One region of the Gordonia sp. 852002-50816_SCH5313054-c genome, then DNA from elsewhere that is predicted to be linked to it. Evidence: riboswitches for the same ligand, from Rfam matches in the RefSeq annotation. Region 1 holds a riboswitch; each other region holds the start of a gene.
What was found. Region 1 has a riboswitch for S-adenosylmethionine ahead of A5788_RS21205 (aminotransferase class V-fold PLP-dependent enzyme). Riboswitches for the same ligand answer to the same signal wherever they lie in the genome.
Positions count from the first base shown of each region.

Region 2: it holds a riboswitch for S-adenosylmethionine, as region 1 does, so the genes downstream of both, A5788_RS13770 (bifunctional o-acetylhomoserine/o-acetylserine sulfhydrylase) here and A5788_RS21205 (aminotransferase class V-fold PLP-dependent enzyme) in region 1, are expected to answer to the same signal.
Region 3: it holds a riboswitch for S-adenosylmethionine, as region 1 does, so the genes downstream of both, A5788_RS02615 (amino acid ABC transporter permease) here and A5788_RS21205 (aminotransferase class V-fold PLP-dependent enzyme) in region 1, are expected to answer to the same signal.

Region 1 covers NZ_LZTE01000079.1:63,206-66,477, reverse strand. The annotation lists gene A5788_RS21210 (hypothetical protein) at 1-385, opposite strand, end outside; gene A5788_RS21205 (aminotransferase class V-fold PLP-dependent enzyme) at 382-1,710, opposite strand; SAM riboswitch class IV at 1,727-1,840, opposite strand; gene A5788_RS21200 (isochorismate synthase) at 2,007-3,107, shown strand; gene A5788_RS21195 (aspartate aminotransferase family protein) at 3,172-3,272, opposite strand, start outside.
Region 2 covers NZ_LZTE01000057.1:82,626-85,897, forward strand. The annotation lists gene A5788_RS13765 (cutinase family protein) at 1-1,544, opposite strand, end outside; SAM riboswitch class IV at 1,856-2,003, shown strand; gene A5788_RS13770 (bifunctional o-acetylhomoserine/o-acetylserine sulfhydrylase) at 2,066-3,272, shown strand, end outside.
Region 3 covers NZ_LZTE01000024.1:3,503-6,774, forward strand. The annotation lists gene A5788_RS02610 (amino acid ABC transporter ATP-binding protein) at 1-374, opposite strand, end outside; gene A5788_RS02615 (amino acid ABC transporter permease) at 455-1,453, opposite strand; SAM riboswitch class IV at 1,476-1,593, opposite strand; gene A5788_RS02620 (hypothetical protein) at 1,754-2,215, shown strand; gene A5788_RS02625 (gamma-glutamyltransferase family protein) at 2,235-3,272, opposite strand, start outside.

The sequences.
Region 1 (3,272 bases):
CTCGGATCAGTGTGGCCAGGCCGTGCGGGGTGCCGACGTAGCGCACGGTCTCTGCGCGATCCCCCACGGACGTCACCGCCGAGCCGGCAGCCGACACCGAGGCGACAGACGCGCGCGCCGACCCCGGATGCGGTGCGATCGCAACCTCGACAGCCAGTGCTACCGAGAAGTTCGCGGTGTCACGGGTGCCGGCCCGCAGTAGCGAGCGAGTGCGCTGGGCGTCGCGCAGCGTCGAACGTCGCACGACGATCGGCAGTTCGGCGGCACCGGCGTCGCCGACGATCGCAACCCGCAGCGCCGGGCGGCCGATGGTGATGACGCCGGTGTCGGCAGCAAGGAGCTGGTCGGCGAGAACGTCTGTCGGAGAACTCGATTGGATCGTCACGAGTGTGCCTTTCGGTGGTGGATGTCGGGGGCGTCGGCGCTGCGATCGCTCAGGCAGCGCAGCGCGTGGAGCAGGCGGTCGACGTCGTCGGACGAGCTGCCGAGTCCGAAGCTCGCGCGTACGGCGCCGTCGGGATAACCGAGTCGGTCGAGAAGCGGGTGAGCGCAGAACTTTCCGTCGCGCACACCGATGCCGTGTTCCGAACTCAGGTACTCCGCCACCTCGCGCGGGCTATGGCCGTCGACGGTGAAGCCTGCGATGCCGACGCGCTCGAGGCCGTCGTCGAAGACACGAAGGGGGGTGACTCCGTCGATCTCGGCGAGTCCGGCGTCGAGTTGTGCGCACAGGTACGCCTCGTGCGCGCCGATCCACTCGTGTCCGAGATCGGTGATCGCGTCGCATGCGGCAGCAATCGCGATGGCGCCCAACACATTAGGAGATCCCGCTTCGTGACGCGCTGCACCCGTGTGCCACGACACCGACGCGCAACCGGCCTCGACGTCGACGTCTGCCGTTGCACCGCCGCCCGCCAGATACGGCTGCGCGGCGTCGAGCCAGTCGGTGCGTCCGATCAGCACACCCGCGCCGAACGGCGCGTAGAGCTTATGGCCCGAGAAGACGAGGTAGTCGATGCCGTGGCTGACGATCGACACCGGGCGATGCGCGACGAGTTGTGCGGCGTCGACGAGGATTCGGGCGCCGTGCCGGTGCGCAATCGATGCGAGTCGCGAGATCGGGAGGACCTCGCCGGTCACGTTCGACGCCGCGGTCACCGCAAGTAGCGCGGCGGGCTTGGCTGCGAGTTCGCGCTCGACGGCGGCGAGAGTCTCATCGATGGTCGACGCAACTTCGACGATGCGTGTCCACTTGTCTTTGCGTTCGACCCATGGAAGCAGGTTCGCGTGGTGCTCGATGTCGAGAACGACAACGTCGCCAGGCGTCACATGCGCCGCGAGGTTGATCGCGTCGGTGGTGTTGCGAGTGAACACGACGGCGTCGTCGGCGCGACCACGGACAAAGCGTCGAACGGTCTCGCGGCACTCCTCGTAGCGACGCGTCGTGACCTGCGACAGATGTCCCGCGCCGCGGTGCACGCTGGCGTAGGTGCTCAGCGAGTCGGCGACGGCATCAGCCACCGCGCTGAGTGCGGGGGCGCTGGCCGCGTAGTCGAAGTTGGCGTAGCGCACCGTCGTACCGTCGGAAAGCGGCGCGCATTCGGCGGCGCCGACGACGTCGGCGAGTGGGGCGATAGTTGGGGTCTGCGCAGGCGAAACAGCCTTGGCCTGCGAGAACTCGGTGTGCGAACGGGTGACGACAGCAGTCATCGAATAGTCTCCTTGGAATCCACGCTTGCCGTACCCACCCTGGGCACGGCCAGGTCGTCACCCGGAGCACCCCACCGCGGAGGAGGGTTGCCGACCAGCTAGCCGGGGCTTGTCGCTGGCACTCATGACCTGTTCCAAGGATCACCGACGCGACGCTGAGCTGTCAACTTTCACTCAGCGTGCACGAAAGGCGGCCGAGGGTGCGATCGCCGAGCGTGTTATCGAGCCCGATTCTGCGCGCCGGCCGCGCCGGTCTGTGCGCGGTTGCGCTTCCACGCAACCGGTAGCGTGAATCCATGCCAGCTTCGGAGGTCTTCGTCCTGTCCAGGCCGCACGGCACCGTTCGAGCGCGTGGCGCTTCCGCGGGATTCACCGACGCCACCGAGGCTGCCGAGGCGTTGCGTTCCGGGCGCATCGGCGCCGTCACCGGGGCGATCGGGTTCACAGCCGCCGACGACGCCGCGCTGCTGGTTCCCGAAACCATCACGCACAGCGGTTCGGCGATCGTGGGGCAAGCGCCGGAGCCTGCTCACGCCGAGCGCGTCACATTGATTCCCGACGCCGCGACGCATCGGGACCGGGTCGCACGTGCCATCGACGAGATCGACGCGGGGGCGTTGTCGAAGGTCGTGCTCGCGCGCGCCGTCGAATTCGATGTCGAACCTCCCGTCGACCCGGACCGACTTCTCGAAGCCCTGGCGTACGGAAACGCCGAGCACTCTGCGTTTCTCGTCGACCTCAGCGTCGACGAGCACACCGACCCGCGCGCTCGATGGCTCATCGGAGCTAGCCCAGAAGTGTTGCTGCGCAAGCAAGGTCTCGAGGTTACGTGCCGCCCCTACGCGGGATCGGCGGCGCGCTCAGCAGACCCCGACGTCGACCATGCTGCCGGCCGGGTACTGCTCGCCTCGACGAAGGACCGGGCCGAGCACGCGTTCGTCGTCGACCATCTCCGCGACGCGCTCGAGCCGATCTGTCGCGAACTCGACGTGCCCGATCAGCCTTCGCTGGTCTCAACCGGCGAGATGTGGCACCTCGCGACAGCGATTCGCGGCGTGCTGAGCGATCCGACGATCACCGCACTCGACCTCGCACTGCTGCTGAGCCCGAACCCTGCGGTGTGCGGAACACCGGGAGATGTTGCAGCACAGTTCATCTCGAATCACGAGGAGCGTCGTGGATTCTACGCGGGCGCCGTCGGATGGTCGGGCTCCGCGGGCGACGGCGAGTGGATGGTGACGATCCGTTCGCTCGAACTGTCCGACGATCGTCGTCACGTCCACACCTGGGCAGGCGGCGGCATCGTCGCCGGGTCGGAGCCGCAGGCAGAGCTCGACGAGACGTCGGCGAAGCTCGCGACCGTCCTGCGCGCGCTCGGCGTCGTCGAGCTCGGTTGACGTCGGGGTAGTGGGTGCGTGCCCGCGTCGTGGAGCCCACACCCCCGCGCCGAACCACCCGCACTCAGAGCGACGCGGCGAGGGAGTCGGTCAGGATGTCGAGGCCCTGGTGCAGTTCGTCGTCGCTGATCGTCAGCGGCGGGGCGATGCGGAAGATGCCGCCCA
Region 2 (3,272 bases), on a different contig from region 1:
TCGCTGACAGTCGGAGGCGTCGACCCGGCTCCGGTGCCCGTCCCGTCAGCTGCGCCGTCGCCACCAACGCCGGCCGAATCGTCGACGACTTTTCCGCCAGAGGGACCCTCAGTGCCGGTGGCGCCCTCATCCCCGGTGCTGACCCCAGCTCCGGTGGTGCCGAGCCCTTCGTGGTCACCGACGTTCTTCTCCGTGACCACGGTCCCCGAGGCTTCGGCGATCTTCTCCGATGCCGACAGCGCCATCAGCGACTCGGTGTGGCTGGTCGTCGTCGACGGAGAGCGCAGCGACGCGAGCCACTCTTCGAACGCGACAAGCGACGGTCGGTACGCGGGTCCGGGAATGCCTGTGACATCGCGGCCGGTCAGTGTGTAGGCCCAGAACTTTCCGAAGTTCAGCGGCATCGCCGCGATGCTCCTGACGCTGGTCCTCAACGCGTCGACGCCCTGCCCCCAGAGCACCGGATTCCATGTGAACAATCCTCGTGCCATGTCCTGGAACGTGTAGACGTCGGTGAGTACACCGCCGTAGCCGAGTTGGGGCAACTGCGGGAACCAACCCATGGCCCACCGGATCGGCGGCTGGAAGTCGGCCAGTGTGATGCCGAGGATGTCCGGGAACTTCCACCGCTTGCTCACGAGGTCGGGCACGGTCCAGCCGAGACCGAGTTTGTCGACGAACTGCTGGGTGAGGACCCACGCCGACGACGGCACGACGAGCTGACACGTACTGACCTGGCCAGTGGTGTTGTCGCAGTGCAACGGCTTGACTCCCCATGCGTCCCACAGGGCCCCGTTGGTCGCTGCCAAATACATGTAGAGCGGGTACAGACCATGCTTGACCCAGTAACCCGCGAAGCCATCGAGGGCACCGAGCGGATCGTGGAGCGGATCGGGCAGGTCGCAGATCGGATCGCCCGTGAAGCACACGGAGGTCACCGGAATTCCGCCGAAGTCGTCGACGCCGCGTCCGCCCGCCATGGTCAGTCCGGGGATAACGCCGATCAGAACGCGTTCGATGCCCTGTCCGTAGAGAGTTCCTGCCTGCCGCGGATCGGAGTAGAGCAGTCCGGAGACTTTGGTCGGTGAGATCTCGTGGCCAGAAGTATTGCCGGTGCCGATGCCGGTGAGTACGTCGCCGGCGATTCCCGCGCCCTGCGAGTACCCGACGATCACGACCGGATAGCCCTGACACTGCGCCTGATAGCTCGCCACTGTCGACATCGTTGCCGCGACGCCCTGCGACTGACTGTCGTCGAAGCCGAAGGCACCCAACGGCCAAATCGACGCCGGATACTCGACGCGCTCGACGGTGTAGCCGGCGTACTGCGGCTGACGCGTGACGCCGTCGAGCAGATGTGCCTGGGGATCCCACGTACCGCCGACGAAGACGAGTGCGCCGTTGCCGCAATCGGCGCTGGCCTCGGCTCGCGCGACACCCGCGCCGGAAGTCTGGCCTATCGCGAGGAGAACCGCTGCGACTGCGGCGAGTCCGAGTGTGCTCGCCGCCCTGATCGATCGCCTGAAACCGAAGTGACCACCCATGCGTTCTCCACCAATCCGGCCGGTTCTGCCGTGTCATCGCGACGTGGTCGGAATCCGAGTTTGCCGACCCCTCGCGAATGATCGGATCGTAGAAGTTTGTGACCCACGCCACGGCAGAAACCGACGATCGCGCGGCGAACCGTCGATAAAGAACGTCAAATTCGACTGTTCGGACTACACGAGAAGGCATTCTTCGGGGCCATTCGCCGCCGACGAGCACCGCGGCCGCAACGACGCCTTGTCCAGCCCAAGAACCAGCCTGCGTCGGAGGGTTCTCACTTCATTTCGACCGTGTTATATCCTTGACGCCAGGTCATGAGTATCAGCGCAAAGCCCCGGCTCGCTGATCGGCAACCCTCCAACCGCGGTGGGGTGCTCCGGGTGATGACCGGGTTGTGGGACCCCGCTCCTCGATGATCTCCATCGAAGATGGTTTCGGGTCCCCGGCAAGCGCGGGTCCGAAGGTCGGACCCCAACAGGGTCGTCGTGCCCTGCCGACCGTAGAAAGTGACGCATATTCAATGTCTGACGTCGACGTCGACCAGAACCCAGCCGACAACTGGAGTTTCGAGACCAAGCAGATCCACGCGGGCCAGTCAGCCGACGCGGCAACCAACGCCCGCGCGCTACCGATTTACCAGACCACGTCGTACACCTTCAACGACACCACCCATGCCGCGAACCTGTTCGGTCTTGCCGAGCCGGGCAACATCTACACGCGGCTGATGAATCCGACGCAGGATGTCGTCGAACAGCGTCTTGCCGCCCTCGAGGGCGGCGTCGCGGCGCTGCTCGTCGCTTCGGGCCAGGCTGCGGAGACGTACTCGATCCTCAACATCGTCGAAAACGGCGGGCACGTCGTGTCGAGTCCTCGGCTCTACGGCGGAACGTACAACCTGTTCCACTACACGCTGCCCAAGTTCGGCATCGAGGTCACCTTCGTCGAGGATCCGGAGGATCTCGACTCCTGGCAGGCCGCCGTACGCGACAACACCCGCGCGTTCTACGGCGAGTCGATCTCCAACCCGAACAACGAGATCCTCGACATCGAGGGCATCTCGGAGGTTGCACACCGCAACGGCGTGCCGCTCATCGTCGACAACACCGTCGCCACCCCGTACCTGCTCAACCCGCTCGCGCATGGCGCCGACATCGTCGTGCACTCGGCCACCAAGTACATCGGTGGGCACGGAACCGCGATCGGCGGCGTGATCATCGACGGCGGCACCTTCGACTGGCGTGTCCAGCGCGACGGGAAAGACCTGTTCCCCGGTTTCACCACGCCCGATCCGAGCTACCACGGTGCCGTCTTCGCCGATCTCGGCGCTCCCGCGTACGCGCTCAAGGCACGCGTGCAGTTGCTCCGAGACACCGGTGCAGCCATCTCGCCGTTCAACGCATTCCTGCTCGCCCAGGGTCTCGAGACCTTGAGCCTGAGGGTCGAGCGTCACGTCGCCAACGCGCAGCGCGTCGCCGAGTACCTCAACGACAACCCGCAGGTCGAAGAGGTCTACTACGCCGGCCTTTCGTCGTCGCCCTGGTACAAGCGTGGCCAGGAGCTCGCGCCGAAGGGCCAAGGTGCGGTCATCGGCTTCGAGATCGCAGGCGGCGTCGACGCGGGCAAGCGGTTCGTCGAGGCGCTCACGCTGCACAGCCACGTCGCCAACATCGGTGATGTGCGCTCGCTGGTGATCCACCCCGCATCGACCACCCACAGCCAGCTGACCC
Region 3 (3,272 bases), on a different contig from region 1:
TCGCCGGCTCGTGCGACAGCTTCGCCGCGCGGGATACCCGCAGCCAACCGTCCTTCGATCACGTTCTGCTGCACGGTCATATGCCCGAAGAGGTTGAACTGCTGGAAGACCATCCCGATGGTGGCGCGCTGACGCGCGATCTCACGATGGGACAGTTCGTGCAGCTTTCCCGACGACGGCCGGTATCCGATGATCTCGCCGCCGACCTCGACGAACCCGCTGTCGGGCTTCTCGAGGTGATTGATACAGCGCAGTAGCGTCGACTTGCCGGAGCCCGACGGTCCGAGCAGCACGGTTACAGTGCCACGCGGGACGTCGACGTCGATGCCGTCGAGGACTTTGTGGAGTCCGAAACTCTTGCGCAGTCCTCGGATTCGGACGAGAGGTAGCGTCTCGTCGTAGGTGTGATTGTCATGCCCGGCCGTGGTGTACCCGCGGCGCGTGGTCGAAAAGCTCACGCGCCCACCGCACCTTCGTTACGACGATCAAACCTGCGAAGGTCGGTACGCACTCGCCCGAACAGCGGCAAGTTCTCACGGACCGTCGTCCAGAAGCCTTGTTGCGGTCGGCGATTGCCACGCGAGTAGTGACGTTCGACGAAGTACTGCCCTACCGAGAGCACACTGGTGACGATGATGTACCAGATGGTCGCGACCAACAGCAGAGGCAGGATCAGGTAGTTCTGCTGGTAGATCAGCTGTACGGAGTAGAGCAGGTCTTGGACGGCGATCACACTGACGATCGACGTCGCCTTGAGCAGACCGATGAGCAGATTGCCCGACGCCGGGACGATCGCCGGCATGGCCTGCGGCAGGATGATTCGACGGAAGATGCGATACCGACTGAGCCCCAACGCTTCTGCGGCCTCCGCCTGACCGCGGTCGACGGAGAGGATGCCCCCGCGCACGATCTCGGCAGCGAAGGCCGCGACGTCCAGGGTCAGTGCGACGAACGCTGCCAGCACGCCCGAGAACAGGTGCGCCGTATCGGCTTTGACGAACTCCGGACCGAACGGAATCCCTAGTGACAGTTGCGGATACAGCGAGGCCAGCTCGTACCAGAAGAGCAACTGGACAAGCGGCGGAATAGATCGGATCAACCAGACGTAGCCTGCGCTCAGCGTCGACAAGATGGGATTCGACGACAAGCGCATCACGGCGAGCAGAATCCCCAATGCGAAGCCGCACACCATGACTGACGCAGTCAGCCACAAAGTCAAGCCGAGGCCGCGCAGAACTGATGCGTGGAAGAAGTAGTCGCCGACCACATCCCACTGGAACCGCGGATTGGTGATCAGCGTGTGCACCAGCATTGCCGCAAGCACGAGAACCACGGCGCTACTCACCCACTGGCCGGGCTTGCGCGCCTTGACCAGCTTGGCCGAAAGCAGTTCTGCGTCACGCGGTTCGCTGGTCAGCGGACGCGACTGCGCAGCGGAAAGTTCAGCGGTCACAGGTATCGGTCTTCAATCCTCGATGTCGTTGTTACGGCAGCGGCGAGCGCCTGCTTCCGTCGGGTTGTCACCTGGAGCACCCCACCACGACGGAGGGTTGCCGGCCAGCAAGCCAGGGCTGGGCGCTGACACTCATAACCGACGCCAGGTTAGTGCCAGGTCGACGCCGCGCCGAGGGTATGAATCTGCGCGATTCTTAGGGTCGCGAAGTGGACGGTCGGATTGTTCGCGAAGGCGTCGCCCCTGTGCCCCGCGGTGGAACACATATCGTGGGCACAACGCCGACACGAGGAGAGCCTTATGACCGAGCTATTCGAGATCACCCGCTTGATCCAGGCCGAGCCGTCGGCGATCTTTGAGCTTCTGACCACGCCAGAAGGTCACGTCGCCATCGACAGCTCAGGCATGCTGCAAAGTGCGGAAGGGTCGACGGTCGGCGCGGTGGGCGATGAGTTTGTCGTCCACATGGATCGCGAATCGCTCAACGACCTTCCGATGGGTAAGTACGACGTGAGGGTGATCATCACGGGCTACGAGCAGAACCGGTGGGTCGAATGGACGATCATCGGCACCGTCCGACCGCCCCTCGATCACCGCTACGGATACCGACTCGAACCGACTGACGACGGCACGCTCGTCACGTCGTACTACGACTGGAGCCGCGTGACCCACGAGGACATCAAAGGCCGGTTCCCGATCATTCCCGAGGCCGGGCTACGCGCGACGCTCGGGATTCTGGCGCGGACGGTTGAGAATCAATAGCGTCCCGCCGACGTCGACCTCACTTCAACGACGCGTCGTCGCCCATCACGGCGCCCTCGCGGCGAGGATCGGCCCCGCCGAGCCAGCCGTTGCCTGAGCGCTGTAGTGCGCTGAGCCCGCTGGACTGATCGTCGACCGACACCTGTTCTCCGCGTTCGCGCAATCCCTTGACGAGCGGATCGTCGGCGCCGCCGTTCGCAGTGTTGACCAGCGGGTGCTCGCCGCCGACATTCGACGTCGGGGTGTTGGCCGTACCGAAGTCGATCATCGACACGGCCTGCTGCGGGTTCAGCTTCCAATCCAGCATTCCAACAAGCGTTTTCACGACGAACTGGATGATCACGGAGCCGCCGGGCGAGCCGAGAGCAGCGCTGAGGGTGTCCGGCGCACCGTTGGCTCCCGGCTGCATAACGAGGGTCGGGGCCATCGATGATCGCGGCCGCTTGCCCGGCGAAACCCGGTTGGCGAGAAGCGCTCCCGACTCGTCGCGTGGCTCAGCGGAGAAGTCGGTGAGCTGATTGTTGAGGATGAAGCCGTCGACCATATGGAAGCTGCCGAACGCCGATTCGACGGTCGTCGTCATCGACGCCACGTTGCCGTACTTGTCGGCGACGGTGATGTGGCTGGTTCCGTGTTCTGTGCCGGTGTACGAACCGAGCGGGACCTCACCGAGGTCTCCGGGCTGTGCCTTACCCAGCGACGTGTTCGGTTTGATCAGTGCCGCACGCTGTTTCAGGTAGGTCGGATCCAACATCGTCGCTACACCCTTGCCCGGCAACGGGATGAAGTCGGGATCGGCGATGTACTTGTCACGGTCGGCATAGGCGAGGCGTTCGGCCTCGTTGATCAGATGCACCGCTTCGGGATTCGGATGCCCGCCGTCGCGGTCGACGCCGGTCGGCCCCATCGACGGAATGTCGAAGTTGGAGAGGATGCCCATCGTCGCGGCGACAGTGATGCCACCCGACGACGGTCCTGGCATCGCCACGATGCGATGCCCGCGGTACTCGGTGGAGACCGGTTCGCGGCGCATTGCCTTGTAGTTCTTGAGGTCGTC